3 regions of the Chryseobacterium nakagawai genome follow, and region 2 is predicted to be linked to each of the others. Evidence: riboswitches for the same ligand, from Rfam matches in the RefSeq annotation. Region 2 holds a riboswitch; each other region holds the start of a gene.
The links. A riboswitch is a leader RNA that binds a small molecule or an ion and turns the genes downstream of it on or off. The one in region 2 is predicted to bind cobalamin.
Positions count from the first base shown of each region.

Region 1: it holds a riboswitch for cobalamin, as region 2 does, so the genes downstream of both, metE (5-methyltetrahydropteroyltriglutamate--homocysteine S-methyltransferase) here and EL260_RS19210 (acyl-CoA thioesterase) in region 2, are expected to answer to the same signal.
Region 3: it holds a riboswitch for cobalamin, as region 2 does, so the genes downstream of both, prpB (methylisocitrate lyase) here and EL260_RS19210 (acyl-CoA thioesterase) in region 2, are expected to answer to the same signal.

Region 1 is NZ_LR134386.1:3,110,012-3,121,035, forward strand. Features, by position in the region: gene EL260_RS14025 (Fur family transcriptional regulator) at 1-283, opposite strand, end outside; gene EL260_RS14030 (MerC domain-containing protein) at 373-711, shown strand; gene EL260_RS14035 (GTP-binding protein) at 718-1,917, shown strand; gene EL260_RS14040 (alkaline phosphatase) at 1,995-3,389, shown strand; gene EL260_RS14045 (XRE family transcriptional regulator) at 3,493-4,284, opposite strand; gene EL260_RS25590 (bacteriocin-like protein) at 4,720-5,004, shown strand; gene EL260_RS14055 (Lrp/AsnC family transcriptional regulator) at 5,197-5,658, opposite strand; cobalamin riboswitch at 5,848-6,033, shown strand; gene metE (5-methyltetrahydropteroyltriglutamate--homocysteine S-methyltransferase) at 6,209-8,512, shown strand; gene EL260_RS14065 (GNAT family N-acetyltransferase) at 8,593-9,015, opposite strand; gene EL260_RS14070 (Crp/Fnr family transcriptional regulator) at 9,075-9,653, opposite strand; gene EL260_RS14075 (anti-sigma factor) at 9,708-10,529, opposite strand; gene EL260_RS14080 (RNA polymerase sigma factor) at 10,531-11,024, opposite strand, start outside.
Region 2 is NZ_LR134386.1:4,266,712-4,277,735, forward strand. Features, by position in the region: gene EL260_RS19190 (endonuclease MutS2) at 1-636, shown strand, start outside; gene EL260_RS19195 (hypothetical protein) at 747-1,409, shown strand; gene EL260_RS19200 (hypothetical protein) at 1,442-2,329, shown strand; gene EL260_RS19205 (hypothetical protein) at 2,407-3,204, shown strand; cobalamin riboswitch at 3,239-3,419, shown strand; gene EL260_RS19210 (acyl-CoA thioesterase) at 3,536-3,919, shown strand; gene EL260_RS19215 (HD domain-containing protein) at 3,967-4,557, opposite strand; gene EL260_RS19220 (XAC2610-related protein) at 4,559-5,257, opposite strand; gene EL260_RS19225 (acyltransferase family protein) at 5,470-6,480, opposite strand; gene EL260_RS19230 (PadR family transcriptional regulator) at 6,885-7,214, shown strand; gene EL260_RS19235 (PspC domain-containing protein) at 7,226-8,944, shown strand; gene EL260_RS19240 (1-acyl-sn-glycerol-3-phosphate acyltransferase) at 9,259-9,843, shown strand; gene EL260_RS19245 (PaaI family thioesterase) at 9,905-10,333, shown strand; gene EL260_RS19250 (chorismate-binding protein) at 10,555-11,024, shown strand, end outside.
Region 3 is NZ_LR134386.1:3,957,764-3,968,787, forward strand. Features, by position in the region: gene EL260_RS17860 (hypothetical protein) at 1-3, opposite strand, end outside; gene EL260_RS17865 (DUF6796 family protein) at 213-929, opposite strand; gene EL260_RS17870 (VOC family protein) at 976-1,632, opposite strand; gene EL260_RS17875 (siderophore-interacting protein) at 1,625-2,443, opposite strand; gene EL260_RS17880 (helix-turn-helix transcriptional regulator) at 2,626-3,618, shown strand; cobalamin riboswitch at 3,962-4,155, shown strand; gene prpB (methylisocitrate lyase) at 4,597-5,508, shown strand; gene prpC (bifunctional 2-methylcitrate synthase/citrate synthase) at 5,495-6,649, shown strand; gene EL260_RS17895 (bifunctional 2-methylcitrate dehydratase/aconitate hydratase) at 6,684-8,135, shown strand; gene EL260_RS17900 (CoA-acylating methylmalonate-semialdehyde dehydrogenase) at 8,210-9,706, shown strand; gene EL260_RS17905 (acyl-CoA dehydrogenase family protein) at 9,797-10,957, shown strand; gene EL260_RS17910 (enoyl-CoA hydratase/isomerase family protein) at 10,974-11,024, shown strand, end outside.

The DNA of each region.
Region 1 (11,024 bases), 1.2 Mb from region 2:
TCACCGAATGACATTTTTTGCAGTTAAAATGCACATGATTATGAAAATGTTGTTCATGACTACATTTACCAATACATTTTGCAAAGTTGACTACACCATCTACATTAACAACCCTGTGAACAGCTCCTTCATTTTCAAGCCTTTCTAACACTCTGTAAATGGTAACCCTATTACAAAGGGTCCCTAATTTTTTCTGGATATCAGAATGGCTTAAAGCCACCTCAGAGCCATTAATAAGGTTTAAAATTTCAGTTTTGGCGTGTGTATTTCTAACCTGTTTCATATTTTAATGCAACAAAGTTGCGTTATTTAATTTTTTATATATACATTTGCAACAAAGTTACAATAACAATTTTAAATCCTAATCTTTTTATGAAGTCAAAAATTCTTGATGCAGTAGGAATCTCAGCCGCAGTTTTATGCCTGATTCATTGTATTATTTTTCCTTTATTACTTATCATTCCTTTGGGAATATCACATAATCCATATATAGATCTTACATTTCTTATTATTGGAACCCTTGTGGTATATCAACAAACCAAGCAGATAACCAATTACTGGCTGCGAATTTTATTTTGGGCATCCATTGGTTTAATTGCAGTTTCAATATTGTCTGACTTTATATTTGAGATTCATCTACCATTGATCTACGCTGGTGCCGCAGGATTGATTACAGCACACTTTATCAATTTTAAGAACCATAAACATTAAGAATACATGAAAAAGAAACTTCCTGTAACGGTACTTAGTGGTTTTTTAGGAGCTGGAAAAACGACTTTATTAAATCATATTCTACATAATAAACAAGGCTTAAAAGTAGCTGTCATTGTCAATGATATGAGTGAAGTTAATATTGATGCCCGACTGGTAGAAAATCAAAACACCCTTTCAAGAACAGAAGAAAAACTGGTAGAAATGAGTAATGGATGCATCTGTTGTACATTAAGAGAAGATCTTATGGAAGAAGTAGAGCGTTTAGCTCATGAAAACCGCTTCGACTATCTTTTAATCGAAAGTACAGGAATCAGTGAACCTATTCCCATAGCACAAACTTTTACCTATATTGATGAAGAAAGTGGAATAGACCTTTCCCGTTTCAGTTATGTAGATACAATGGTAACAGTAATTGATGGCTTCAATTTCATGAAAGATTTTGCTTCGAATGAACGATTGATGGACCGTGATCTTACTGACATGGAGGGCGATTATCGTACCATTGTCAACCTTCTTACTGACCAGATTGAGTTTGCCAATGTGATTATTCTGAATAAAACAGATTTAATTGATCCGGAAACTCTTGGATTCTTGAAATCTGCACTTAAAAAACTAAATCCGGATGCTGCTATTCTGGAATCGGAATTTGGACAGATCGATCTGAAACATATTGTAAACACAAAACTATTTGATTTTGATAAAGCCCAGTCTTCCGCAGGCTGGCAAAAGGAATTGCAATCTGATCATCATACTCCGGAAACGGAAGAATATGGAATAGGTTCTCTGATATTTAGAGATAAAAGACCCTTTCATCCGGAAAGACTTTGGGAATATCTTAATCATTATCCGGAAGGCATATTAAGAGCTAAAGGGCTTTTCTGGCTTGCTTCCAGACCTGATGATGCATTGAATTTTTCCCAGGCTGGAGGCTCATTTCGCCTGGAGAAAGCAGGAGTTTGGTGGAGCAGTATGCCTTTGAGTCAAAGGGCACAATATGCTTCTTTTATAGAAAATCAGGAATTTATCGAAAGCAGATGGGATAAAAATTGGGGCGACAGAATGAATGAATTGGTTTTCATTGGACAGGATCTGGACAAAGAGCAAATTTTACAAAATCTCACTCACTGTCTAATCAATGATATTGAAAAGGAATTATTTGACCAAAAATCAGATTTTGAAGATCCATTTCCAAAACATATTTAAATTTAACTATTTATTAATGCAACTAAGTGTCATTAAATAAAAATATGAAATAACTTAGGGTATTATTTATACAATATATGGATAGAAGAAAATTTCTAAAAGGTTCAGTTTTACTTTCAGGATTATTATCCCTGTCACCCTCTGAACTTTGGAGTTCCAAAAAGAATATTGCTCCTCCAGAAACCGGAAAAGCAAAAAATATTATATTTCTAATCAGTGATGGAATGAGCCTTGGAACACTTTCAATGGCAGATCTTTATTCCAGAAATATTTTAGGAAAAGAAAGTCATTGGCTCAGTTTATATCATGAAAAAAAAGTTTCACGGGCACTAATGGATACTGCTTCTGCCAGTTCTGTTGTAACAGATTCTGCTGCCGCCAGTTCCGCTTTCGGAGGAGGAATAAGGGTACAGAACGGAGTATTAAATATGGGAGCTAATGGACAAACCCATTTTCCAATATGGCAGAAATATAAAAAAGCCGGAAAAAAAATTGGTTGTGTAACTACTGTAACCATTACGCATGCCACTCCTGCAGGTTTCTGCGTCAATTCAGCCAAAAGAAATGCAGAGCCTCAAATTGCTGAAATGTATGCAGAACTGGGAATAGATATTCTGATGGGAGGAGGAGATGAGTTTTTTAATCCATTAAAAAGAGAAGACCAAAAAGATCTCTATTCTGTTTACAGAAAAAAGAAATATCAAGTTCTGAAAAATCGTGACGATCTAAAAACGATTAAAAAGGAAGACAAAATATTAGGAATCTTCAATACAGGAGCTTTGCCTTACAGCATCGACAAGGCTAATCTTTCTGAGTTTGAGAATACTCCGAGTTTAGCAGAGATGACAGGAGCTGCTATTGATCATATGAAGGACCATCCGGAAGGTTTTGTTCTTCAGATAGAAGGAGGTAAGGTAGATTGGGCAGCTCATGCCAACGATATAGCCGCATTGATTCACGATCAACTGGCATTTGATGATGCTGTGAAAAAAGCAATAGATTTTGCTGAAAAAGATGGAAATACCCTGGTAATTATTACCACAGATCATGGAAATGCCAATCCAGGAATAATTTATGGGACAGATGCTACCAGAAACTTCAATAGTATTTCATCCTATCAATATACCAATGAATATATTCTGAATAAAATCCACAAAGATCATTCAGCTAAGGATATCAAAGATTGGATATATGAAGCAAACAAACTGACATTAAGCGATGATGAAGCCAAACACTTGCAAAGTTTTTATAATGGACTTGAAAAAGAAGAAGGACTTTATAATTATAAGAAATTACCGTTCAAGCTTTATTCAGAAATTCAGAAAAGCAGGAATTCAGTAGGCTGGATCAGTATGGATCACTCAGGAGATTATGTGGAAGTAGCAGCCTATGGGCCAGGAAGTCAGCTTTTACAGCCTTATATTAAAAATACAGATCTTCATTATCTAATGCTGGAAGCATCTCCTATATAACTAAAAAGTATTTTCATATCATATTAACATTTTTATTTGGTTTTAAAACAGGCTCTCCAATTTAATTTGAAGAGCCTGTTTATTTGTCATGTTACTACATGATTTATTTCGAAGACTTTCTACGACGTGTAGACACTTTTTTATCCAATTCTTTGATATCCTGTCTTAATTCCCTGAACATTTCTTTGAAATTGTAGCTTTCATAATCTCCCGGTTCAAAATCTTCCGGGAAAATTCCTGACGCATACTGCCAGATCTCTACGATATCTTCAAATGCAATGTCATAAGGTTCATAGAAAGAATTATCTGCACTTACACAGATCGCATTTCCTTTATGTTCCTTAAAACGCTTATAGGTAATCCCATCGTTTTGAGTAATAAAAACATAGGTTTTTCCAGGTTTCAGTTCGTCAATTCCCTCTACATATTTTCCTACAATATAAGAACCGTTTCTGAATGGTGGCATCGAATCTCCGTCTGCCGGAAATGCTCTGTATTTACCATTATTTAAAAAGGGTAGGGCAATACGTTGAAGGCTTTCAATATATCCTACATCACTGTATCCTTCCAAATATCCCATGGAAGCTTTCTGCGGAATGATTTCTATGGTATCATTTCCAAGATCATCCACTGCTACAGGAAGAACAATTCTATTATCCGGAAGCTTCAGCATATCTTCCGTGGCATATTTTTGAAGATCCACAGACAACAACAGATCTATACTCACATGAAAATATTTGGATATCCTGATGAGAAGTTCAATAGGAGGTTCCGAAATTCCATTTTCATATTTAGAATATCTCACTCGGGAGATCGTAAGGTCATCAGCTACATTTTGTTGAGAAAGCTTTCTCTTAGCTCTCAGAGAGCGTATATTGTTTGAAAAAATTGACATTGATAGAAATATGTCCACAAAAATACGAATTTTGCCTCCTCTTATCAATAATACAAGCAGCTTTTACCATAAAATTTGAAGATTTTTATTATTTGTTAAACAAAGACTCCAAAATTGGTAGATAAAACATCTGATTTTTACTGTATCATGGTAGCTTTTTTCCCTCAAAAACCCATTCTAACAAATTTTAAATATTAACCATAAAAAAGTTCTTTTAAACTGAAAATATTAACTCCAATATTTAAAATTTGAGATATGTTTTTTAAAATTTAGTAAATCAATAAGATACAAATAAAAACGATATTTCTAATATTATCCATTTATATTAACGAAATATTAAATAATAAAATTGTTTAATTATTTTATTCAAAATAATATGAGTTTATTGTTATTTATCATATATTTGTGATGTATTAATCATATAAAATTTTAATCATGAAAAATTTCAAAAAACTAGACAGAAACGAACTAAAATCTATTTCAGGAGAAGGATTACTTGATCCAATTGGAGGATTAATCGGTGGTCTAGGTGGCGTTGTTGGTGGCGTTATCGGAGGAGTAGGTACTATCGTTGGCGGTGTTGTTGGCGGTGTAGGTTCTACAGTAGGTGGAGTTATCGGCGGTGTTGGTACCGTTGTAGGAAACGCTTTATGCCAAACACAGTGTGTTGTTAATGGTGTAATCCACATCAAATTATTAGAGTGTGGTTCTACTTGCTAATCAGCAGCCCATTAAAAGTTAAAAAAGTACAACCGCTCTGAAAAGAGCGGTTTTTTATTTCCCAAGTAGGAATATGTCATTGCATCAAACCCTTTAGGTAGAACTATAAATCTGGAGATTCTACACAAAATGAATCTCAATAACCAAGAGGTTTTTCAATTCATACAGATAAACAAACCATACTTTTCTACTTTACAGAGTCAGTCCATGGTTGTTCTTTACTTCAGCCATTACAAATGTGCTATGGGTACTCCCTATAGAATCTACAGAGCCTAGCTTATTGAATACAAAATCCTGATAGTGTTTCATATCCCGAACCTGAACCTTTAATAAAAAATCAAAATCTCCGGAAATATTGTAACATTCTGCAACTTCCTGAATTTCCAGAATTTCTTTTACAAAATCATAACCCACGGACCGATCATGAATTTTTAATTTGATCTGACAAAACACCGTAAATCCACGATTAAGCTTTTCTGCATCCAGAACTGCAGCATATCTTTTCACGAAACCTTCCTGCTCAAGCCTTTTTACCCGCTCAAAAACAGGAGACGGAGATAGATTAACTTCCTTTGCCAGCTCTTTAACTGTCAGTTTTGCATTGTTCTGAAGCAGTTTCAAGAGTTTTAAATCCTTATCATCGAGTTGTTCCACAGAATATTATTCTTTTAGAGTTTAAAATCATTCAAATTTACAGAATTATATTCTTTATAATACCATTTAAAAAGTTTAATTAACCTAATAATTTACTTTTAATTGCTATTATATTCTGTTTTAATAATTTTACACAAAATTAAAATCTTTTATCAGACTTGATATTGATAAAAGATCAGTTCTTTACAATCTTCATCAAACAGGAAAGGTTTTACTTAAGGTAAATTAATAGGGAATCGTGTGAAAATCACGAGCTGTCGCGCAACTGTAAGTAACACACCAAAGGTTTCTGTACTTGGATATCCACTGCCAAAAGCGGGAAGGATGACAGAAACCGTTACAAGTCAGGAGACCTGCCTTTACTGAATTGACAATGCTTTCGCGATCTGAAGCTTTTGAGTCATACAGATGATATATTGCAGTACATTTTATCTCCGGATGAAGTAGTACCATGCACTTGTATCATTGATTTCAAATTTTTCTATCCCAGCCAAGCATTCCGAAGCATGAAAAGAGCATTTAAAATAAGTTTAATTTAAAATTTGTAAAAATGCAAACTCACATTTTGGGCTATCCGCGTATTGGTAGCAAAAGAGAACTTAAAAAAGCCTGCGAACAATATTGGTCAGGTAAAATTGTTTTGGAAGAACTTCTTACCGTAGGAAGAGCCATCTGCAGTCAAAACTGGAACCTTCAGAAAGAAGCCGGAATTGATCTTATTCCATGTAATGATTTCTCTTATTACGATCAGGTTCTGGATATGAGTCTGGTAGTAGGTGCTATTCCAACGCGCTATCATGAAGTAGCCCTTAAAAAAAATAATTCTGAATTGGATCTTTATTTTGCCATGGCAAGAGGATACCAGAAAGATGAATTAGATATCACAGCCATGGAAATGACCAAATGGTTTGATACCAATTATCACTACATCGTTCCTGAATTTTATAAAAACCAGCAATTCAAACTTACTTCAGATAAGATTTTCAATGAATTTGCAGGCGCCAAACAGGCGGGAATCAATGCAAAACCTGTGATTATCGGTCTCGTTTCTTATCTGCTTTTAGGAAAAGAGAAGGAAGAAGGATTTGATAAACTGGATCTTGCCCACAATCTTCTTCCGGTCTATGTTGAGATTATCTCAAAACTACAAAGTCAAGGTGCTCAATGGATTCAGTTTGATGAACCCTTTTTAGCATTAGATATCAATGAAAAAGCAAAAGAAGTCTATACTTTTGTATATGCTGAACTTAAAAGACAGTTTCCAAAGCTTACATTCATTGTAACCACTTATTTTGAAGGATTAAAGAATAATTTAGCTCTTGCTACATCATTACCTGTAAATGTTCTGCATCTTGATCTGGTAAGAAATCCTGAACAACTTGAAGATGTTCTTCATTCTATTCCTGAACATCTGAGCTTATCTCTTGGAATCGTAGACGGCAGAAATATCTGGAAAAATGATTACAAAAAATCTTTATCCTTTATCAAAAAAGCAACTGAAACACTTGGATCTGAAAGAATTTTAATCGCTCCGTCATGCTCCCTGCTTCATTCACCATGTGATTTAGACTTTGAAACCAGTCTTAATGCTGAAATCAAAAACTGGCTCGCTTTCGCGAAACAAAAAGTAAAAGAAGTGGTTACCCTGAAAGAATTAGCTTCAGAAACTTCTGATGAGAATATTCTTCAGGATTTTGAAGAAAATAAAAAAGCGGTTTCAGATAGAAAAACATCTTCATTGATTCATAATGAAAATGTAAAACTTAGAGCGAATGCTGTGACTGGGAAAGATTCACAAAGAAAAAATTCATTCCATATCCGCAAAGAAGAGCAACAAAAGGCATTGCAGCTTCCTTTATTCCCCACTACAACCATCGGATCATTTCCACAGACAGCAGAAGTGAGAACCTGGAGAGCGAAATTTAAAAAAGGAGAACTAACGGCAGAACAATACGATGCTTTATTAAAAGAAGAAACCCAAAGAACCATTCGTTGGCAGGAAAGTATCGGAATAGACGTTCTTGTACATGGAGAATATGAGCGTAATGATATGGTGGAATATTTCGGAGAGCAACTGAATGGATTTACCTTTACTAAAAACGGCTGGGTACAAAGCTATGGAAGCCGTTGCGTAAAACCTCCGATCATCTTCGGAGATGTTTCCAGACCTGAACCTATGACCGTATACTGGTCTCAATATGCTCAGTCACAAACCAATCAATGGGTAAAAGGAATGTTAACAGGTCCTGTAACCATATTACAATGGTCATTTGTACGAGATGATCAGCCCCGTTCTGAAACTTGTAAACAGATTGCTCTTGCCATTCGTGATGAAGTTCAGGATCTTGAAAAGGCAGGGATCAGAATTATTCAGATTGATGAACCCGCTATCCGCGAAGGTCTTCCGTTACGAAAAACAGACTGGCAAAATTACCTTAAATGGGCAGTAGAAGCATTTAAAATATCAGCAAGTGGAGTAGAAGATGCTACCCAGATTCATACTCACATGTGCTATTCGGAATTTAATGATATCATTAAGAATATTGCAGATATGGATGCCGACGTGATTACAATAGAGTGTTCAAGATCACAAATGGAGCTTCTACATGCTTTTGCAGATTTCAAATATCCTAATGAGATCGGTCCCGGAGTTTATGACATTCATTCTCCGAGAGTTCCTTCGAAAGAAGAAATGATTGAACTGCTGAAAAAAGCTCAGGATGTAATTCCTGCCAGTCAGCTTTGGGTCAATCCGGATTGTGGATTAAAAACCAGACATTGGGAAGAAACGGAAAAAGCGTTAATTGCTATGGTTGCTGCTGCTAAAGAAGCGTCTGTAGAATATGCATCTTAACTATTTTTCAACCTCATAGAAAATCAAAAAAGCATCCGATTTGGATGCTTTTTGGTTATCATATAAATTCTTTTACCAAATTATAATCCCATGTGTAAAATAGGATATTCTTTACCCTGATTATCTAATGCTGATCTATCAAGAACACGGAATCCGATATATTGGTAAAAGCCCACGGCCTGAGCATTTTGTTCATTCACATCTACTTTACTTACGTTTAGATGATTGATTCCATACTGAATCAGTTTTTTACCAACCCCTTTACCACGATAATCGTTATGAATAAACAGCATTTCAAGATTTCCTTCAGCAATTCCCATAAATCCAACTAAAGTTCCATTTTCTTCAAACCCTAATAAAGTAACATGTTCAAAATAACCGGGAATTTCTTTTTTATAATAATTAAAATCTTCCTCTTTCAGAAAATCATGGGTATTGAGTACAGAACTTTCCCAGATTTTCATTAGCAAAGGATAATCTCTTTCATGTATTTCTCTTATCATAGTCATAAATTTTGAGTAGCAAAAATCGTATTTTTTACCTCTCAACCACTGAACCTGGGTTAAAAAATCCGTTTGCGTATTCTGCTTAAAGCTTGTGGAGTAATCCCTAAATAGGAAGCAATATCCTTTAATGGAATACAATTGAACGTACTTCCAAATTCTTCCATCATCTGTAAATAATACTGTTCGGGAGTGTATTTTATCAGGTCGATATTTCTACTTAAAAGCTTATTCAACAATCTGGCTGTTAAATCTTCAAAGGCTGTTTTCAAACCGGGAATCGCATCGTAAAGTTGTACTGCTTGCTGGTAATCAATTTTATATATTTCGCAATCGGTAATCGTTTGCACATTAAAAGTTGACTTTTCTTGAAGTGTAAATGAAATATTGGACAAAGAAAAGGAACCTTCCTTACAAAACCAGAAGGTTTGTTCATCACCTTTATGATTTAAAGTCCAGCATCGTACTATTCCATTGAATATAAAATAACTGTATTTCTCTAATTCACCTTCCCGAATAAGAAATGTGTTTTTTTTAAGCTGTATTTTTTCAAAAAATTGGTCAAAAAGTTCAGATTCAGCGGTATTAAATGTATTGACCTCTACATTGAACTCCTTAAATAGTTTTTCTAAAAGCATCCTTTAAAAATAATAAAAAGCTTTTAACCAATAGAACATGAATATAATAGGGACCTATATTCCTCCCATTACATACATATTTTCCATGGTAGGAGCAATACTTCCACCTTCTTTTTCAAGCGTGATGGCAAAAGCCTGTGCTTTTGAAATGGTAGCCAATGCAATCTCGCTATCTTTATTTTCAGAATACATTCCTGCATTTACAGGCTTTCCGTCTTCAATAGCCCAAAGCTGATACTGCATACCTGTAGGAGCTTTAGGAAGATTCTCTGCATTGAGGTAAACTTCTTTCGTTTTCTTATCCCAGAAAACCATTGCTTTGGCGTCCTGATGCTTTTCTACACCTTTTAACATCACCATCTGCATATCCGGATTAGAGAACATATTCAGTTTCTGATCCATCTTTTTCATAACAGCATCCTGAGATTGTTTTTCGGCTGCCAGTTTTGTCATTTCTTGTTTTGTTGAAGAATGGCTATTCATCCAAAATAAATTGCCTGCAATACTTACAAGGAATAAAACAGATGCTGCAACAGCATAGGCTTTCCAATTAATATTCTTCTGAATTTCTCCTTTGGCTTTGCCTTCCTCCTGATCTTTCGATATTGGATTAGATAGCGGAATAGAAGGTATTTTTTCTTCAATCGTCTGCTTCTCCTGAATCGCGTTCCATATTTTAGATTTCAGTTCACCAGGAGGTGTTACAGCCTGAGCTGTAGCCAAATCTTCCAAAGTCTTTTGTGCTTCTTCAAAAGCAGCTTTAACTTCGGCATTATTTTTCATCACACACTCCAAAATCCCTGCTTCGTCAAGAGAAGCATGGCCTAGAATATAAGATTCTATAATTCCGGATGATATGTATTCTTTAGTGTTCAATTTATTGATAATCTTTTAACAAATCCTTTAATTTCATCAATGCATTCCGCATTTTCGTTTTTACAGTTCCCAGCGGTATCTTCAGTTTCTCGGATATTTCATGCTGGGTATATCCCTGATAGTAAGCAAGATTAATAAGTTCCTGCTTGTCAACTTCCAGCCCTTTCAGCACATTATTAAATCCAATATAATCGGATGAGTTATTCTGTGTTGAAAGCTCTGCAGTGTTATATACGAAATCGGGAAGAGATTGGTTTTTAAGTTCGTTCTGAAATCCTTTAGATTTCAAATAATCAATTGCTGTATTACGAGCAATATTGATCATCCAGGTATAAAACCTTCCTTTAGAAGCATCATATTGATGAATAGAATTCCAAATTTTAACAAAAACATCCTGGAGGACTTCTTCTGTATATTCTTTAGACTGAACAATACGAAGAACAACCCCATACAACGCACCGGAGTAGTGGTCATACAGATAATGAAAACCATTTT
Region 2 (11,024 bases):
ATCCCAAGGTTCATCATTCATTCTGCTAAGAAAAAGGTAGAACATGACATTGTAAATCTTGATAAAACGATTGTAAAGCTTCAACAGGAGAAATTTGAGGTTGAAAAACTGAAATCGGATCTTGCGGAAAGAAAAGAATCTGTAGAAGACAAGCGTGATAATCTTCAGAAACTGAATGACCAACTTCAGCAGAAACTATTCAATTTCCAGAAACTTTATGAAGAGGAACACCGTAAACTTCAATTCGGGAATAAGATTGAAACGTTCATTGACAGCTATACAAAAGGAAAATCCAGAAAAGATGTGGTGAAGGACTTTGTGAAACTGCTTGAACAGGAAAAATTTAGAAAGATTGGTGCTGATAAGGATGAATCCAAACGTCTTCAGGTGGTTAAGAGAAAGATCACACAACAGCTTAAAAAGGAAGAAGTGATTGAAAAAATTGCTGAAACCAACGAAAAACTGGAAGAAAAACGCAAGAGTGACCGCGAAATATGGATGAAAATAGGGCAGCGTGTCCGAATTACCGGAAGTACCAGCGTAGGAACGATTGAGAAAATCTCCAGAAATAAAGTGATTGTCAATTACGGAACTTTCAAAACGACGATTGATGCAGATGAACTAGAGAGAATTTAATACATTTGAAAATTAATTGAATACAATAATGGAAGAGAGTGTCTGAGGATGCTCTCTTTTCTTTTGTATATTCTCATGATAATTTCTTATTTTTAACAAAAACAATAATTATGAAGCCATTAAAAGTATTATCAGACCTTATTCCAATACCAAGTTACACTGTCATTATTCTATGTTTTTTCTTTCCCTTTTTCTTGATAAAATGTGGTGATACCACCTTAATGTCTATTAAAGGAACAGATTTGGTAACAGGAGTTTCCAAACAGACAATGAATGAACGCATGAAAGAAAATTTAAAACAGAACTCTCCCTTTGGGTCCGCTTTTGGAAATGATTCTAATGACTCATCGTCAAATGCTGACAGTGAATATTCACCACTTAATGCTTCCAATGATAAAAATAACAAAGAGAATATTCCCCCAAGTCCGTTTATCATTCTTGCTTTTTTAGCTGCCATTGCAGGAATTGTCATTCATCTGATAAAAAGTATTAAGAAAAAATACATCTATCATATTGCTATTTCCCTGTTAGGTCTTATCTCTTTATTAACTTTCTATTTAACATTCCAATCCAAGATGGAAGGTCTCGGAAATAATAAAGTTGGAATGGGATTGGGCGGCGGCGTCACCATCAGCTATGGTTTTGGAACTGCTTTTTATGTGTGTGGGGTCTTATTCCTGCTTGTTTTTTTATTCTTTGGAGTATTTTCTTATTATCTTAAAAATGATCCAAAGGCTATTTATGATTCATCTAATCAAAGATCAGAATCTTAGTACAAGATTTATAGATCAAAAACTATTCTAATATGTACAAGATCTATCGCTCAGTATTTTTAATTGGGATTTTCAGTATTTTGTCTTTTATGAATGCACAGCAGAAAACACCAAATCCTGCACAAAAATTCAGTACGATAAAAATTGATGATATTTCAAAGGAAAACCTAATTATACCTACTTATGAGACTCTGGTTTCCTATGCCAAACAAAAGCAGCCTGTCAATGAGATATTTTACACCGAAACCTATAATCAAGACACCAATACACATACTGTAGAATTGAAAGACAAAGCTGACAGCGTTATTCCATTAACCACTTATGAATTCAAGGACGGAGTAATATATTCTATTATGACAGGCAAAAGAGATATACAGAAATATACAAGAACAACTGAAAATTCAGGTTATACCCAGCAATTCTCTAACGCAATTCAGACCCAAATTGATTTCTATAAAAATGGCTTCATTCATACCATAAGACATTTTGGATATGGAATAAAAGCTTCCGGCTATCCGGCAGGGATATGGTATGCCTATTCTGAAGATGGTACATTACAACAGAAAATAGACCATGACTCTCATTTCAGAATGAATTTTTATGATCTTTTGGCTATAGCGGATTCATTTGGCTCTCCCTATATAGGTATTAATAGAGCTTTTAATGACATCCATTCCTATTGGTATATTTTACTTTTTCCACATCCAGAAGATAGAACGACAAAAGAGAGAACCCTATTGATAGATGATAAAACAGGGCAAATAATATACAGTATCGTGGATGGACAAAAAAAGTATTTGAAAACCAAAACCTATGACAGCCTAAACCTTAGCAAAGAGTCCCTGAAATGGCTACTGGAAAATGACAAGTACTACATTCCTGATGAAGAATTTTATAAATTATTTAGAGGGTATTGGTAATTTCAATAAATACCTTTTTATTTTACCCATCCAAAAAACATTTAATTTATATATTTGGGAATCTAAAATTTGTTAAGATGATTTCAGTAAACAAAGCATTGTACCTGTCTGCTTTCAGTATTTTTTCTTTAGCCTTTGTTAAAGGTCAGAATAAAGTTCCTTTTGGTGTTGTAAAAGCTGAAGAAGGCTACGCCAATGTACGTGTACATAAGGATAACTACAGGAAAATTGTAGATAAGATCCGTATGCGTAAAGGGGATGTTTTTGTTTATGTAAAACCTGCTCCCGGAGAAACGGAATGGATCTGGATCAAATACCCTGAAAAGCAGGACGAGGAAAAACCTTTTGTACGCTATGAAACCCTTGACAAAGAAGGAATGGTAAACAAAGAGCGTATTGCTTTTGTTGATCAGCTTCCCGCCTATACACCTTCTAAATCTAAAAACGGAAAATCACTGATCTTTACAGATAATTCTGACCCTAAAATTCCTACTGCCCAAAGAAGTAAAGTGGTGATTGACGTGTATCCATCTAATGCCAGTTACCGTAAAAAGGAAAAAGATACCGAAGGAAAGCTTCTTACCATTGATAAAGTAAAGCCATGGGGAATTGGAAATGATCTTCCTGAAGGAATGACGGAAATTAAATCAATCAGACTTCAACAACCTGGAAGAGGTTCTGTTTTCGTGAGAGAAGCCATCAAAAATATGTTCCAGCCTACCATGGATTTCAACAATATAGGCGTAACTTCTCTGGACAATGACAACATTTTCCTTTATATGATCAATGGTTCCGGAGAGTACAGATACACTACTCTATGGACGATCAAGAAGGGAAGAGTAATCAGCCAGATTATTTATCATAATCCGGAATAAATTCATTAATTTTGCAGCCGAAAAAGTTTTACACTTATTCATCATAGAAACTGGTTCTGCATAACCGCAGATTAAAAGGGAACCGTGTGAAAATCACGGACTGTCGCGCAACTGTAAGTAACTAAAATCTTTATCAAAAGATCCACTGTGCGAGGCATGGGAAGGAGGTAAAAGATGTTACAAGTCAGGAGACCTGCCGATTTCTTAAACAAGAAACTTTCGCGATTTGAAGTTTTATTGATCTGATGGATTGTTTCAGGGGCTTCCAACGTTCCTGTCATTATTCTGTTGTTTTGATACTATTTCATTTCGCCTTAATTAATAATGAAATATGACTACAGAAGAAAGAATTGAAGCTGCAGAAACCAGAATCTTCAAAGCGGTTTTCCCTAACACAACCAATCATTACGATACTCTTTTCGGAGGTACAGCCATGCAGCTTATGGATGAAGTAGCCTTTATTGCTGCCACCCGTTTCGCAAGAAAAAGAGTGGTAACAGTAAGCAGTGACAAGATCGATTTTAAAAAACCAATTCCTGCCGGAACAATTGTAGAACTGATCGGAAAAGTTTCATACGTTGGAAAAACCAGTATGAAAGTAAGTGTTGAGATCTACACAGAACAAATGTATTCTTACGAAAGAGAAAAAGCAATTGTGGGAGACTTTACCTTTGTAGCAATTGATGAATTCAAGAAACCAATTCAGATCCTATAAATAAAAGTTTCGGGCGGCCTTTGGCCGCCCGAAACTTTTCATACAATTTATCTTAAAACTTTTTCCGTTTCCAAACCTTTCTTCAGTAGCAGTTCAAAGGCCTCTCCCATTTCATCCGAAGCTCTGGTAATGGCATTTTCAAGCATATTTCTGATCTGTTTTTCGGTAACCCCAGCCTCTGTCCAGCTTTTTCCTGAAGTATAGGAGTTCAGAATAAAAGGCATAATCCTGTCAATAGAACAGGCAAAAATGGCATCCGGAGTTACCTCTTCCTCAAACTCAAGCCATAGATTGAAGAATTCCGAACGTAAAGGCTCATCCAGAATTCCGAAAATTTTCTGTGCGGACATCTTTTCTCTTTCAAACTTTCCTACCATAGCAGCTTCGTCGAAAAGAAAAGTATCACCCGCTTCAATTTCGACAAGGTCATGAATGGAAAGCATTCTTATCACTCTCAACAAATCAATATCCATACGGTTTTTAGCATAGGGATAAAGGATTTGGGCCAGAATAATGATCTGCCAGGAGTGTTCGGCTGTATTCTCTCTTCTGGAATCATCTGCATTATAATTTCTTCTCTGTACATTTTTTAAGGCATCTACAGCCAGGATAAAATCGATTTCTTTCTGGATTTTCATTTTACTTTCCTCTATTATATTGATCTGATGGATATACCTTGGTTCTGGTAGTCCACTTATTATTCTTTTTTTCTTTGATGATAACTTTCACATAGCCATCTTCGCTTTCGTCTTCTTCTTTTTCAAGCACTTTATCGAGTCCTTTATTTGGAATGACTTCATATTCTGTAGTAAAGAAATTGCAGCATCCTGATCTTCCATAGGCAATAAGACGTTTACGTACCGGATCTGTTTCGAAAAAATCAAAAGAGTTTGACCCTAAATCTGTAAGTTCTGCACTTTTTACAAAAGACATTCTGGTGCTGTTGAATACATACACATCATAAGATGCCGAACTGTAGTTTCCCATATTCCCATTTCTTATGGCAAGATCTTCGGTTCCGTCAAAATTAAAGTCACCAAAAATTACAGGGCTTTGTTCATTTGTTAGGGCTATTACTTTTCCACGCTCCAGCCTCTGTCCTTTTCCAAGTTGTAAAACCAGCTTATCTGATGTAAAGCTCTGCACTTTACTGTTTTTATTATCAAATAACTCAACAGTTCCTTTATCCATACATTGGTCATCGAAACAATTGTCTATATGAATGATAGCATTATAGTTTTTGGATGCCTCTTTAACTTCAAATTGATATTGTCCAAAACATAAAGGACCTAATAGCATAAAAGCGGATATACTCCTGTAATAATTCAAAATATTCATGTTCATAGTAATATTGGATTCAAATGTTTATACAAACTTTCAAACAAAAATACGAATCATAGTTTCGATTTCAAAACTCATAAAGAACGAATTATGATCAATGAGTTGTTTTGGAAATATTTAATATACAGGTATAGGAAAGTAAATACTTTCAGAATTAATGGTGGTTTTATGTTTTATGTTATTATAAAAGATAGCCCTTGAAATATATCTTACTGGGACTGTAATTGCGGACTATAAATGGTTTTAAATCGTTTCATCTTTTTCTCTACAAAATGCCATGAAAAATAAGATAAGATGTAAGTTACAATTGTTGATAAAGTAAACAATAAAATAGGAGACAAATTCAAAAAGTTCATAAAAACTTGTTGGATAAAAAAGGCATAAATATAAACGCCATATGATATATCTCCTAACTTTTTTGGAAGTTGAAATGATTGAAAATAATCTTCACCTAAAAGAATAATTAATAACGGGAATATAAAGGATGAGGTTATATGAAATACACCAAAATAAAAGCTAACGGCTAAGGAAATTAATAGTATGACAAACACAAGCCAATTGAATCTGAATTTTACAAAATTCATTAATGCCCCGCCAAAGAACAACGCAGAAAGCTTGTAAAACAGAATAGATTCCAGATTAATTGTATTGAAAAAGGAGCTTAGGTAATTAGGGTTAAACGCTGTAAGACATACACTTATTAAAAAACCAAGTATTAACAAGTTTCTTTTAGTTATTGACGATTTAATAAAAAACAAAAAACTTATAGCTATGTACATGCTAAACTCGTAAGCCAATGACCAAAGACTGCCATTTGTAGCTTTGGGATAAGGATTGTTTACAAACATACCTGGGACATTGTATTGAACGTTATATAGACTTAAATTATTTGGTAAATAATACCAAAAATCTTTTTGAAAAACCACTTTATAATTTAGTAAAACCATTACCCCCATTGAAAAACAAAGCATAACTAATAATGCAGGGAAAAGTCTTAGTGATCTTTTCCAAAAATAATCGAAAAGGCTCTTAGAGTTTTCAACACTTTGAAAAATTAGGTAACCACTTAAAACAAAGAAAAATGCTACTGCAATTGCTCCCAATGAAGTTGTCTTTGTCAAATCAAAAAGGAAATCTGAATTTCCGGTTAGGTCAAATGAATGGGAAAAAATCACTAATGTTGAGAAAATTAATCGAAGCCAATTAAAATTATTTTTCATGGAACTAATTTAACAAATAAATACCATTTGAAATATATTTTAAACAATTACACGTCTTTAAGTTAATGTTATAAACCTGATTCGCAACCACTTAACATATATTGAAAGTTTATTGTGTTAATCACCTAATACTTTAATATTGATTAGTTTATATTCCCATATTTTTATCTAAAAATTTGATTTTTTTAAAAATATCAATCAAAATCTATTCAAATAAAAATTACTTATAAAATTATTTAACTGATTATCAACCTATTAATTATTTTATTTTCAAAATTACACTACTTTGTATTGCATAATACCATTTTATTTATATATCTTTGTAATGTAAAATTAGAATAGGCTCAACTAGCTAGGAGCATCTTTCTAAAAACATAACCTTAATTAACAAAACTTATCAAAAGATGAATACTGAAAATACCAAAGCGCAAATGCGAAAAGGAATTCTGGAATTCTGTATTCTAAGTCTCATCAATAATCGCGAAATGTATGTTTCTGATCTTATTGACGAACTGAAAAAAGGAAAACTGGATGTTGTGGAAGGTACCCTCTACCCTCTTCTCACAAGACTTAAAAATGGAGAGTTTCTCTCTTACAGATGGGAAGAATCAACTGGAGGACCACCCAGAAAATATTATCAGATCACAGAAAAAGGAAAACTTTTTCTGGATGAACTTCAAAATACGTGGAATGAGCTTACAGCCTCAGTAAACCAAATTACACAAAAACATTAAAAAACAAAGCTATGAACAAGACACTCTCAATAGGACTCGCAGGTTTTTCTTTTACGATAGAAGAACACGCATATATAAAGCTCAGCGATTACCTGAACGCTCTGAGAAGCTCACTGGATGCTTCAGAAGCAGATGAGGTAATGCATGACATAGAAATAAGAATGGTGGAGATCTTCAGAGATTCTCTGGGAAAACGTGAAGTGATCAACGATACGGATGTAGAAAAAGTAATCGCACAGATCGGAACACCTGAAAAGATTGAAGAACAGGAAGAGGCTTATTTTTCTGAAAAAAATACGACTAAAAATACAAACACAGGAAATCCTTATACAGACAAAAAACAATTATTCCGTGATCCTGAAAAGCAGAAAATTGCAGGGGTTTGCGCAGGTTTAGCTCATTATGTAGGAATGGACATTACTGCCATGAGAATTATCTGGGTAGTTGTTTTCTTAGTGATGATTCCTGCTGCAGGAAGCGCCTTAGTGATCTTACTTCTTTATTTGATCCTTTGGTTAGTACTTCCAAAAGCACAAACCGCTTCAGATTTCCTGAAGATGCAGGGAAAGCCTATGAACTTCGACAATCTTAAGAATGAGTCTAATAAATTGGTACAGTTTGCCAATGAATCTACTCAGAGGGTCGGAGAAATCTACAACGAAAACAAACCTTACATTGACAATGCAGGAAGTGGAATATGGAATATATTTAAATATATAATTGGTGCATTCTCTGTATTGGTAGCTGTAGGAAGTATTATTGGAGTATTTGTACTATTTGCCCTTTTCGGGATGGATACAGATTTTCCTGGAGCTAATCAGATCAGATTCTATATGGATGATAATGGTCTGGATAAAGTACTGGCAGCTATCATGATTATAGGAAGCTTGATTCCGGCCATTCTTTTCAGCTTACTAAGTATTAAGATATTCTCTCCAAAGACAAAACTGAGAAACCTTGGATGGGTAGTTGGTGGATTATTCCTTCTTCTGATCGGACTGGGGACTTATTTCGGAATCAGCATGGCTAAGAAAAACCTAATCTACAAAGGAAGTAAAGAAGATGTAGAAAATGTAGCCATCAATACTACTTCCGACACCGTATATGTAGACGTAAAACAGGTAAGCATCCCACAAAATTATAAAGCGTATGACGATGATATCTATTCTGATAAAAGATCAGTGTATGAAGAAGATTATATCTCAGTAGAAGTGACAAGAAAACCGGAAGTAAAGACCCCTTACTTAATCATCAAAAAAGAAGGAAACGGTTATAACTTCCCAATTCAGGTAACAGTACCGGTAGAGGTTGTAAACAATAAAGTAATACTTCCCAACTACATTAAATACCCGTATGAGCACAGATTCAGAGATTACAGAGTAAATTATGAACTTGTAGTTCCTCAAAATGCAGTGGTCATTCCGTTGAAAAAAGACAGAATTGATTTTGACGGTGACCTGAACGGAGACGGTATCGATGATGATGACCAGGACAGAGATGAAAATCACAACGGAATCAGAATCGAAAAAAATAAGATTACAGTCAATGGTTCCAGTATAGAATACAACTCTGATGATAAAGACAGTGTTATCATTAATGGTAAAAAAGTTCCAAACAACCTGGCTAAGAAAGTTATTGATTCCGTAGCATCTGATATCAAAAAGACCAACAAAGATGTGGACATCAAAATAAAAGACGGAAAAAACGAAATATCCATACAAACTAAATAATTAACTACAGAGAGTGGTAGAAGGTGTGAATGGAAGGCAACCGTTTGAAATTCACACCATTCTTCTCTCAGAAAAGTGAAAAAAACTAGTATTTAGTTCTCTATGTGAAAAAATTGTTTTAATTTCGTATAGTTAAAATTTAATAACCAACCAACACTAAAAAACACTCTTATCATGATACAATTTGCAATGGAATTCGTAATGAAAATCGTAGATTTAATCAACGGTTTATTTTAAGAGCAATAATATTTCAATATATTTGTAAAAGTATAACCAATTTGGTTATACTTTTTTGTTTTTAATCCAAAGAATCTATGAAAAAGCTGATAGGCAAACTGATGTTAAAATTATTAGGATGGAAAGTTGTTCTGCAGGGCGACGTTAACAACCTGAACAGATGTATTCTGGTGGTGGCACCACATACGCATAATATGGAATACATTTTAGGAAACTTTGCTTATTGGTCCCTGAATAAACCTTTAAAAATTATCATTAAAGATGCTCACACCAAAGCATGGTATGGAAGTGTTGTAAGGGGACTTGGAGGTATTGGTATTGACAGAAGTCAGAAAAATGACCTTGTCAATTTTGTAGCCAGCAAGTTTGCCAAAGAAGATTTCAGTCTTGTAATTACTCCGGAAGGAACCAGAAGCTGGGTTCCGAAATGGAGAAAAGGATTCTACCATATGGCAATGGCAGCAAAAGTACCTATTGTATTGGCGGCAGGAGATTTCAAAAGAAACATCGTATACCTTGGTTACACGATTCCTTATGAAAGAATTGCGTCCGTTCCGTTTTCTGAGATCATGCAGGAAATTCAGGATTATTATGTGAAAAACGATATTGTTCCTAAGGTTTCTGCCAACTGGAACCCTAATATTATGGGTTCAGGGGAATAAAAGTAAAATAAATTACGATCTTCCCATCATCATTTATCAATCATCTCTTATCTATAAAAAAATGAAAGGTCAAACAAAAGAAGAAATATTAGCATTCATCAATAACTGGGGCGGTGAAACCCTGGCAAAAGCAATGGAAATCAAATTCATTGATATAGATCTTGAAAATGAAACTCTTACCGCTACAATGCCTGTACTCCCAAGGACTCATCAGCCTTTTGGGATTATGCACGGAGGAGCAAGCTGCGTACTGGCTGAAACATTGGGTTCAAGCCTATCTAACATCTTCATTGATGGTGATAAATATTATGGTGTAGGCACCAACATTAATTCCAACCACCTAAGAAGTAAAAAGGACGGAATAGTAACGGCTACTGCCCGTTTCATCAGAAAAGGAAAAACAATGCATGTCTCTGAAATTGAGATCAGGGATGAGAAAGGAACGCTTATTAACCATACGACGATGACAAATAATATCATCAATAAGTAGGTTGAACAGACATACCATTAAAAAGCTCAAAAAAATTGGGCTTTTTTTATTTCCCTACCATAATCTTTTATTTTCTGCCCCTTTAATGATGTTGTTATAAAAAACAGCTCATATAATTTTGACATCTTTAAGACTAATAATACCTTTGTAGAAAGGAAAATCAACTTCGGAATTTCCTATATTATTTCCGGTTAGTGATTTTCAAAATCTGTTCATAACTCATGATTTATTTCAAACTTCCCTTCAACGAAGGCTTGCATACTGTAGAAGAAACAACTGATAAAAACGCAGTCAATTTTTATTCTTATAACAACCTGAATCAGATCAACTTTAATGGAAACATCATCAAGGTTGATGCTTCAAAATTTAATAACATTACGATCACTAATGAATCCCTGGTAAAAGATACAACGGCTTTTACAGCAGAAACTAAAGAAGAATACTGCAATACTCTACAACAGGTAATTGAGGTTATTAAAGAAAATGATCTTCCTAAACTGGTGTATGCAAGGAGAAAGATCTTTACAGACTTTAATACGATTGATTATAAGGCAAGTTTCGATAAATTATGTCAATCCTACCCCAATGCCTTCAGGTATCTTTTTAACGATGGAGAAAATGCATGGATGGGGGCTTTTTCCGAAGTACTAGGTAAGTTTAATAAAATCACCCATGAGTTTGAAACTATGGC
Region 3 (11,024 bases), 310 kb from region 2:
CATATTTATGTTCATTTTTAAACACCCTGAAGGTCAATATATCAAATGATGAAGTTGTCCCTTAAAAGTATAATTTTAAATACATTGTAACAAAAAATGCAATGAGGAATATTTCCCATCACCTTAGAAGAAACTGCTCATAAAAAATTGAGCACTTAAAAAGTGCCCAATTGAAAATGTAATATATAGAGATCGTTATTAGTTCTGTTTTTTTAAACTCTGTTTAGCTTTTTTCTGAAAAAGATAAGAAGTGAGCCAAAGAATGTCAGATAAGCAATATTGAATATCGCTCCTCCAACCCATCCTGAGTAAGGAAGTGGTAAAAGACCTTTGATAGGGATGATAAACAGAGTCAATACAAATGGCGTCAGCAAAGCCATCCATCTCGGAAGTAATGTTTTATTCAAAAGAATACATACTGCAAATGAGATCCATCCAATGGCCAATACTCCAATAGCAGCTCCCCAGGCAATATTAAGCATCTTCATAAATCCACGTCCTGTTTCTAAAAGATAGGCATGAGCAACCGGATCAGTATGATAGACTGCTTTGTATATTTCTCCTACATAAAAGAATCCTGCATGGCCTAAAGGAGACAAGACAGCTCCCGTTAATAAAATCCAGTATACCGCCACTGAATACCATGTTTTGGTATCTTTAAAAAACTGAAAAACCAACCAGGTTGCCGGAAGTAACAATGGCCCTGTGAGTGCTCCGATTAAAGCTCCAAACATCAATCGCGGAGTCGATCCCTCTAACATTAGGGTTGCAAATTCTACATCCACCTGGTTGGCATAAGTCTTTGAAAATAATGGATAGTCAGCAGGATTCGGGTCAAATCCAGCAACAAAAACATCTCCAATGATCCAGCATATAGATACGATGATAGCCGCTGCAAAAGACCAGTTTATTTTACTTGAATAATTCATATTTCGTTCTTTATTTTAATAATTTTTGATTCTAAAAAATCTGAGATTATACTATATTTTCAATTTTAAAATCAGAATTGATGAATTCAACAGTTTGTAATCCTTTTCCCTGTACAAGCTCTAACCCCTCCTGATTGATAAGCAATTGATTTAACATACTAATATTCAAATCATCTGTTCCGACCTTTATGCTTTTCACTCCCACAATTCCATTGGGGTGTTTAAATTCTTTAGGTCTGGGATTGGGAACATAGGCAGACATAAAAAAAGGAAAATCAATATCATCCGGCATCAGAAGTTCCCATGTAAGCTTATTTCCATCTATATCTTTTCTTTTAGCTTTATGAAACCTGAACCCGCTGTTTCTGCTTTTGAAAAACTGTTTCTCTGAATTCAAGTTTTCTAATGTAGACTCCAAAGACCATTCACACCAGCCTTCCTTTACGTTTCCCCACTGCCTCATCCGTTCTAAAACGGACTGATAGCCAAAGATTTTCATCATCCATTTTATATAGCCAGGAAGTCCGGAATTATGGTAAATTTCGATAAAGACCCCTTTTTCAAACCAGATCAAAGCATTATAAGCCTTATCAGGATATGTTCCATATTCTACAATAAAACCCGCGTCCTGCAACTTTTTTACAGCAATATGTAAGTCTTGTACCTGGTACAATACATGACTTAATTGTACATTATTATTCATTTCTATCCTCATTTTCCTGATGCCTTTCCATTGCAGATTTATCTTCTGCAACTCCCGATTTCCAATAAGAATAAGCATATAATTCTCCCTGTTTCCATTGCTTTTCTTTACGGAGATAGTGACGAATTTCCTTTACTGAAGAAAACTCCGCTGCCACATATCCGGTTCTGGATGATTCCGGTAATATCTGCTGCTTTACAACTTCTGGAAGGCGGCTGCCTTTTTGAGGATATTCATTATGAATCCAAATAAAATTGATGTCTGCCAATGTCTGCAGCTCCTGCTCATCCACCTTACCATCTACTTCAAGGATACAGGTTCCTTTTGCAGAAGGGGGTAAATCTTCAAGAATAGAAGCAATCACCGGAATTCCTGTTGCATCGCCAACGAGTAAATAATTATCTGCCTCGGCATACAATTCTGTTTTCCCGTTCTTCATTAAAATTCCCAATGCGTCTCCTTCCTTTGTATTAAGTGCCCATGCTGAAGCTGGTCCTTCATCTCCATGAGCCACAAAATCAATCCAAATCTCATTTCGGACAAGATCAATGCCCCGGTGCGTATACGTTCTGATAACGGGACGGGTCTCCTCCGGCTGGGGCTTCCATTCCATTTTTTCATAATCAAATTCTGGGAAATAAATTCGATCAACTCCTTGAGGCGGAATAAGAATTTTATTATTCACTCCAATTGTCGTGTTGGCAATCAATGGTACGCATTCCCCTGTAAGAAAGATCCGGATATAATGAGGTGTAATGTATTTTTTCCCGGTCACGGTCAATTCCCCTTGTATAGTCTCCATTTTTTTCATGATATCTTCTTTTTTGTTATTTCCTATTTGATTTCAATTGATAAAAACAAAACCCATTATTAAGAATCATTCTAAATAATTATTATCTTTGTGCAAAACTAATAAGTAAAACGGAAGGATGAGGTATGCAAAAGGGAGTAAAAAGTCCGCAAAAAGGAAAATTTTAATCAAAACAAATAAGGATGGCATTAAGAGTCTACGATGATAAAATTGGAGGAACATTGGTGGAAAGAAAATATCCCAATGCCTATTTTATAAACGATGGTGATATCAGAGAGTATGTTACTCATTTGAAACCTCCTTATGGAGAAGGGTTTTATCATGAAATCTGTTTTGAAAATGTTCATATCGGTTTTGGAAATGTCTCTCTCAAAAACAAAGTATTACTGTACTTTGAAGCAGACTTTGAAAGTGTTGAGATGCATTTTTCACTAAAGGGCAAAAGTGCAGCTCTTTCAGATAATTTTGGTTATAAAGTATGTTTTGAGAGTTATCAGCACAACATTATTTATGCCCATCAGATGTCTGGCCAGATGGAATTTGACGGTCATGAAATGCAGATCCTGGAAATCAATTTAGCCCCTGCCTTCTTTAAAAAATTTCTTCCAGAAGATTCTGAACTCTTCAATACATTCAGGAATGCCATTGAAAAACAGCATTCGTGTCTTATCAACCCGGATCATAACCGGATCAGTCTGGAAATGTATCAACTTCTGAATGACATCATCCATTGTGACCGAAAAGGTGTTTTTAAAAGAATCTATCTTGAAGCAAAAGTGGCAGAACTTCTCCTTTTACAGTTGGAACAGCTTTTTAACAGCAAATCTTCATCCCTTCTTAAAAAAGATGAAGAGAAAATATATGCGGTGAGAGATTTTATCATTAACAATCTTGACCAAAACTGTTCATTAATAGACCTTGCTCATCAAGTAGGGACCAATGAATTTACATTAAAAAAAGGCTTTAAGGAACTGTTTGGAACTACCGTTTTTAATTTCTGGAATGATACAAAGATGGAACAGGCAAAAAAAATGCTTCTTGAAGGAGATTTGAATATTAATGAAATTTCTGAAATTATCGGGTACAAAAATCCGAGACATTTTTCAGCAGCATTTAAGAGAAAGTATAATTTAATTCCTAGTAAACTTAGGAACGCCAATGGTATAACTCACTAAATTCATCAATAATCTCAACTTAATTCACCCGTTAAAATTCATAAAATCATCCCTTAGTGCTCACCCTTCGCTATAAGACTTAACTCCACTATTTTCAAATATAAAAAGTAGCCATAAAAACACATCTTTTATTTTATTTCATGTAACATTCAGCCTTATTTGTTAATGATTTGGTAATAAGAAAACACTACAAAAAGACTGATTTTTATCATATCACCAAAAAACAAAGATTCACAAAACAAACATTATCAATTAATTATCCAAAATTAATTATTGTTTACATAAAATATTTTGTCGTTCTCATAAAATGGCTATATTTACCACCAAGGAGTTCTTAACACCTTCTTTATCAACCGAAATTGGTTACACTTAGCGGTGTATTAAAAGGGAATCGTGTGTAAATCACGAACTGTCGCGCAACTGTAAGTAACAACTAAAGGTTTTTATCAAATCAATATCCACTGTATACTCCGGTATATGGGAAGGATGATAAAAACTGTTACAAGTCAGGAGACCTGCCTATTTCGTAGTGACGATGCTTTCGCGATCTGAAGCTTATAGTCAGGTATGATACGGTATGGATAATTGTGTGATAATATTGTTTATCTACTGATCTCATTTTTGAGGTAGATACTGGCAGAATAGCGTGTGCTTATTCTGTAGGTCTATAACTCATCCGTGTCCCCTTTCCATAATTTTTCTTTCTCACAAAACATCGTGAAGTTTATCAAGAACTTTTTATTGGGTTTAATCTATGTAAAAAGTTAAAAATGTACCAAGCCAATCACGATTATGCATCCATGGGCAAGAGATCTATCACAAAGTTCTCATGCTGCAGAGTTTCACAACAACCTCAAGCTTCATGCTCATCAACAACGCATCTGATTTCTTCAGATCATTTTCTTTTTACCGCACAGCAGCAGCATAGCAACTCTTCTTTCTTATCGCACAAATTTCAACTAAACAATACATATTAAAATGACTAAAAATGAAAACTGGAAGTCCCCCGGTGCTCAGTTCCGGGAGGCCATGCACAAAGAAAGTCCTCTTCAGATTGTAGGAGCCATCAATGCCAATCATGCATTATTGGCTCAACAAGCAGGCTTTAATGCCATTTATCTTTCGGGAGGCGGTGTTGCTGCCGGATCTTTAGGAGTTCCGGATCTTGGAATTACCACGCTGGAAGATGTATTAATAGACATTCAGCGTATTACCAATGTTTGTGATTTGCCTTTATTGGTAGATGTAGATACAGGTTTTGGCCCATCAGCGTTTAATGTCGCCAGAACGGTAAAGTCATTAATCAAAGCAGGAGCTGCTGCTCTGCATATTGAAGATCAGGTAGGAGCAAAACGTTGTGGTCATCGTCCAGGAAAAGAAATTGTAAGCCAAGAAGAAATGGTAGACCGATTGAAGGCTGCTGCTGACGCGCGTACCGACGAAAACTTCGTAATCGGAGCCAGAACAGATGCCTTTGCCAATGAAGGATTGGAAAAAACCTTAGAAAGAGCAGCGGCTTATAAAGAAGCCGGGGCTGATTTCATTTTCGCAGAAGCCGTTCCCGATTTAAGCTTCTATCAAAAATTTGTAGATGCTACAGGAATCCCTGTATTGGCTAATATAACCGAATTTGGAATGATCAATCTATACACGGTTGATGAATTGAAAAACGCAGGAGTAGGATTGATCCTCTACCCTCTTTCAGCCTTCCGTGCTGCCAATAAAGCCGCGTTGAATGTATATGAGCACATTCGTAAAGATGGAACTCAGGCCCATGTATTAGACACAATGCAAACCAGAGAAGAACTCTACCAAAGCATTGGATACCATGACTATGAACAAAAATTAGATAACCTTTTTAAACAAAATATTAGTAATGTCAACGAATAGCGAACCAACATTCAAGCCTAAGAAAAGCGTAGCCCTTTCAGGAGTAGCAGCAGGTAACACCGCGCTTTGCAGCGTAGGAAAAAGTGGAAATGATCTTCATTACAGAGGATATGATATTCTGGATCTGGCAGAGAAAGCAGAATTTGAAGAAGTAGCTTATCTTTTGATCTATGGTCAGCTGCCTACAGGAGCTCAGTTGAAAAATTATAAAGCCAAATTAAAATCCCTTCGAGGGCTTCCGCATTCTGTAAGAAATATTTTAAAGAGTATTCCTGCAGCGGCTCATCCCATGGATGTCATGCGTTCTATGGTATCCGCTATTGGAAGTATTCAGCCTGAAAAAGATGATCACAATGTGGCAGGAGCAAGAGATATTGCTGATAAATTATTAGCTTCATTCAGTTCCGGACTTTTGTACTGGTATCACTACACCCACAATGGTAAGGAAATCAATGTAGAAACAGATGATGATACGATTGGCGGGCATTTCCTTCACCTTTTACATGGTAAAAAAGCTCCTGATTCCTGGGTAAAAGCCATGGAAATATCGCTTAACCTTTATGCGGAACATGAATTTAATGCTTCTACATTCACCGCTCGTGTTATTGCCGGAACGGCATCAGATTTTTATTCATGTATCACAGGAGCTATCGGTGCTTTAAGAGGACCAAAACATGGAGGAGCCAATGAAGTGGCCTTCGAAATCCAAAGCCGTTACAACTCACCGGACGAAGCTGAAGCTGATATTCGCCAGCGTATTGCTAACAAAGAGGTAATTATCGGATTTGGACACCCTGTTTATACAATTTCAGACCCTAGAAACGTAGTCATTAAAAAAGTAGCCAAAGAACTTTCAGAAGAGGCTGGAGATATGCTGTTGTATAATATCGCTGAAAGGTTAGAAACCGTGATGTGGGAAGAAAAGAAAATGTTCCCGAACCTGGATTGGTTCTCTGCGGTATCTTACCATTTAATGGGAGTACCAACCCTTATGTTTACTCCACTGTTCGTTATTTCCAGAGTGACAGGATGGAGCGCTCACATTATTGAACAGAGACAGGATGGAAAAATCATTCGTCCAAGTGCCAATTATACAGGCCCGGAAAATAAAGAATACGTTTCTCTACAAGACAGAAAATAAACAAATTACCTAATAATAAAACTATAAAACAAAGATGTCATCACACATTTCAAATGAAAGACCACAACCGGATCAAGTATTAGTAGATATTGCAGATTATGTATTAGACTACGAAATTAAAAACGATTTAGCCTGGAAGACCGCTCATTATTGTCTTCTGGACACCATCGGATGTGGTCTGGAAGCTCTAACTTATCCAGCTTGTACAAAACTTTTAGGCCCTATCGTGAAAGGAACAATTGTTCCTAATGGTGCGAAGGTTCCGGGAACACAATTTCAATTAGATCCTGTGCAGGCTGCTTTCAATATCGGAGCTATTATCCGTTGGCTAGATTTTAATGATACATGGCTGGCTGCTGAATGGGGACATCCGTCAGATAACCTGGGTGGAATTTTAGCAACAGCAGACTGGTTATCAAGAACCAATATTGCGGAAGGAAAAGCGCCTTTAAAAATGAAGCAGGTATTGGAAGCTATGATCATGGCTCACGAGATTCAGGGCGTAATGGCATTGGAAAACTCTTTCAATAAAGTAGGTCTTGATCATGTATTATTGGTAAAACTGGCTTCTACAGCTGTTGTTGGAAAATTGATAGGCTTAACTCGTGATGAGATCATCAATGCTGTATCATTAGCTTTTGTAGACGGACAATCTTTAAGAACATACCGTCATGCTCCCAATACAGGTTCCCGTAAATCATGGGCTGCGGGTGATGCCACTTCAAGAGCAGTACGCTTAGCATTAATCGCTAAAACAGGAGAAATGGGCTATCCATCTGTTTTAACAGCTAAAACTTGGGGATTCTATGATGTCTCTTTCAAAGGAAATGAATTTAAATTCCAGAGAGAATATGGCTCTTATGTGATGGAGAATGTATTATTCAAAATTTCATTCCCGGCTGAATTCCATTCTCAAACTGCTGTAGAAGCTGCAATGACACTGCATTCTACCTTGAAAAAGCTTGGAAAAACAACAGACGATATCAAAAAGGTGACCATCCGTACCCACGAAGCGGCTATTCGTATCATCGATAAAAAAGGGCCTTTGAACAACCCGGCAGACCGTGACCACTGTATCCAATATATGGTAGCTGTACCATTGATCTATGGAAGATTAACGGCTGCTGATTATGAAAATAATATTGCTTCAGATCCAAGAATTGATATTCTGCGTGATAAAATAGAATGTGTGGAAGATGTTCAGTTTACAACCGATTATCATGATCCTGAAAAACGTTCCATTGCTAATGCGATGACCGTAGAACTTAATGACGGAACTGTTTTGGATGAAATTGTGGTAGAATATCCTATCGGACACAAACGAAGAAGAGAGGAAGGAATTCCGGAACTCATCAAGAAATACAAAGTCAACTTAGCTCGTATTTTCCCTGAAAAACAGCAAAAAACAGTCCTTGAAAACTCATTGGAATACGAAACATTGATTAATCTTAATGTCAATGAATTCGTTGATCTACTGGTAATATAACCCAATTAAAAGTTGAAAGTAAGCAACACCACTTACTTTCAACTTTCCTTCTCAACTTTTCAACTTAATAAAGCATGTCACAAAAAGTAAAAATATTAATCAACGGAGCGTTTATTGAAAGTAAAACTCAAGAATACCTTCCTGTAGAAAACCCTGCTTCCCAAGAAATTCTTGCTGAAGTACCTTTAACATTAGTATCAGAAATCGACCAGGCCATTGAAGCTGCTACAGAAGCTTTCAAAATCTGGAAAGAGGTAGCCACTCCTGAAAGAGCAAGGTTATTTTTTAAATACCAGCACCTTTTAAAAGAGCATCAGAAAGAAATCGCCGAAATCTTATCCAAAGAAAACGGAAAAACCTTTGCAGATGCAATGGGAGATGTATGGCGTGGTATTGAAGTTGTGGAACATGCCTGCAATATTCCAACCCTGATGATGGGTGAAACTGTAGAAAATGTGGCGCGTGGCGTAGATACTTACAGCTATATTCAGCCTCTTGGAGTTTGTGCAGGAATTACTCCCTTCAACTTCCCTGCGATGATTCCTTTATGGATGTTCCCAATGGCCATTGCCTGTGGAAATACCTTTATCCTAAAACCTTCTGAGCAAACCCCGATGACTTCCATGAAGATGGCAGAGCTATTCTTAGAAGCCGGTTTTCCAAAAGGTGTTTTAAATATTGTTCATGGCTCCAAAGATCAGGTGAATCATATCCTGAATCATCCTGAGATCAAAGCCATTTCATTTGTGGGTTCTGTTCCAGTGGCTGAACACGTTTACCGTACAGGAACCGATAACCTGAAAAGAGTTCAGGCTTTTGGCGGCGCCAAAAACCACATGGTCGTTATGCCTGATGCCAATAAAGGACAGGTCATCAACAATCTGGTAGGTGCATCGTGTGGTGCTGCCGGGCAGCGTTGTATGGCTATCAGCGTTGCAGTTCTGGTAGGTGAAGCTCAAAACTGGGTAGAAGAGATCAAAACCGCATTAAGCACTATCAAACCTGGAGTATGGTCTGACGAATCTGCTGCATTTGGCCCATTAATCAATCAACAGTCTAAGGAAAAGGTATTGAGACTTATTAAAAGTGCTTATGACCAGGGCGCTGAAGTATTATTAGATGGAAGCAACTGCACCGTAGAAGGATATGAAAACGGATATTTTGTAGGCCCTACTCTGTTCAATAATGTATCTGTAGAAATGGATATTTACAAAGAGGAAATCTTTGGCCCTGCTTTAATTTTATTAAAAGCAGACACGTTGGATGAGGCTATTCAGATCATCAACAACAACCCTTACGGAAACGGAACTTCGATCTTTACCAATTCAGGAGCTGCTGCCAGAAAATTCCAGCATGAAATTGAAGTAGGACAAATCGGAGTCAACCTTCCGATTCCTGTTCCATTGCCATTTTTCTCATTTACAGGATGGAGAAAATCTTTCTTTGGAGATCTTCATTCTTACGGAAAGCAGGGAGTAAAGTTCTATACAGAAACCAAAACCATTACCGCACGCTGGTTTGAAGAAGATGTTCCGGGAGGAAGTCTCAATATGACGATCAGTTTAAAATAGTGCATGATGAAAGTGGGCAACTGAAAATAAGAGGCAAGTCCCCATTCACGATCTGAGCACTTTCAATTCAAATTTTAAACCCTAAAAATTATGGAATTTAACCTAAGTGATGAACAACTGGCATTTCAGGATGCCGCAAGAAAGTTTGCTGAAAAAGAGCTCATGCCTTATGCTTCAGAATGGGATGCCCAAAAGATATTTCCAAGAGAAGCTATAACCAAAGCTGGTGAATTGGGATTTTGTGGAGTATATACCAGTGAAGACGCAGGAGGTTTGGGATTATCACGGCTTGATGCCGCCATTATATTTGAAGAATTAGCCGCTGCCTGCCCTTCCACCACCGCTTATATCACCATTCATAATATGGTGTCGTGGATGATTGACGAGTTTGGGAATGATGAAATCAGAAAAGAATTCTGTTCAAAACTCGCATCGGGAGCACTATTGGGTTCTTATTGCCTTACTGAACCCGGATCCGGATCTGATGCGGCAGGTCTGAAAACTACCGCTGTCAAAAAGGATAATAAATATCTCATTAATGGTACTAAAGCCTTCATTTCAGGAGCTGGCGAAAGTGATGTTCTCATTGTGATGGCTCGTACAGAGAACTCTGGTGCAAAAGGCATCAGTGCTTTTGTAGTACCCGCGGGCAGCCCGGGGATCAGCTTTGGAGAAAAGGAGAAAAAACTAGGTTGGAATACCCAGCCTACCCGTTTTGTATTTCTCGATCATGTAGAAGTAGATGAGAAATATCTTTTAGGTACCTTAGGGGAAGGCTTTAAAATTGCCCTGAAAGGATTGGATGGCGGCCGCATCAATATCGGAACTTGCTCTGTAGGAGCGGCTCAGGGAGCTATTAACCAGGCACAAAAGTACATGCATGAAAGACAGCAGTTTGGGAAATCACTGGCACAATTCCAGTCGTTGCAGTTTAAAATTGCAGATATGGCGACAGAATTGGTAGCAGCCCGTCAAATGGTGCAGCTGGCAGCCTTTAAGCTTGATTCTAAAGATCCGAATGCAACTACTTACTGTGCGATGGCTAAGCGACTGGCTACTGATATGTGCTTTAACATCTGTAATGAAGCACTGCAAATATTGGGTGGCTATGGCTGTACACAGGATTTCCCTGTAGAACGTTTAATGCGTGATGCCCGAGTACATCAGGTCGTAGAAGGTACTAATGAGATTATGAAGCTCGTGATTTCAAGAAAGATCCTGGAAGAAGGAGCTACTTTACAGATTCGTTAATTTAAACACTTAAAAAATGAAATTACTACTTACAGAAATAAAAAACAAAGTCGGAATCATTACCCTT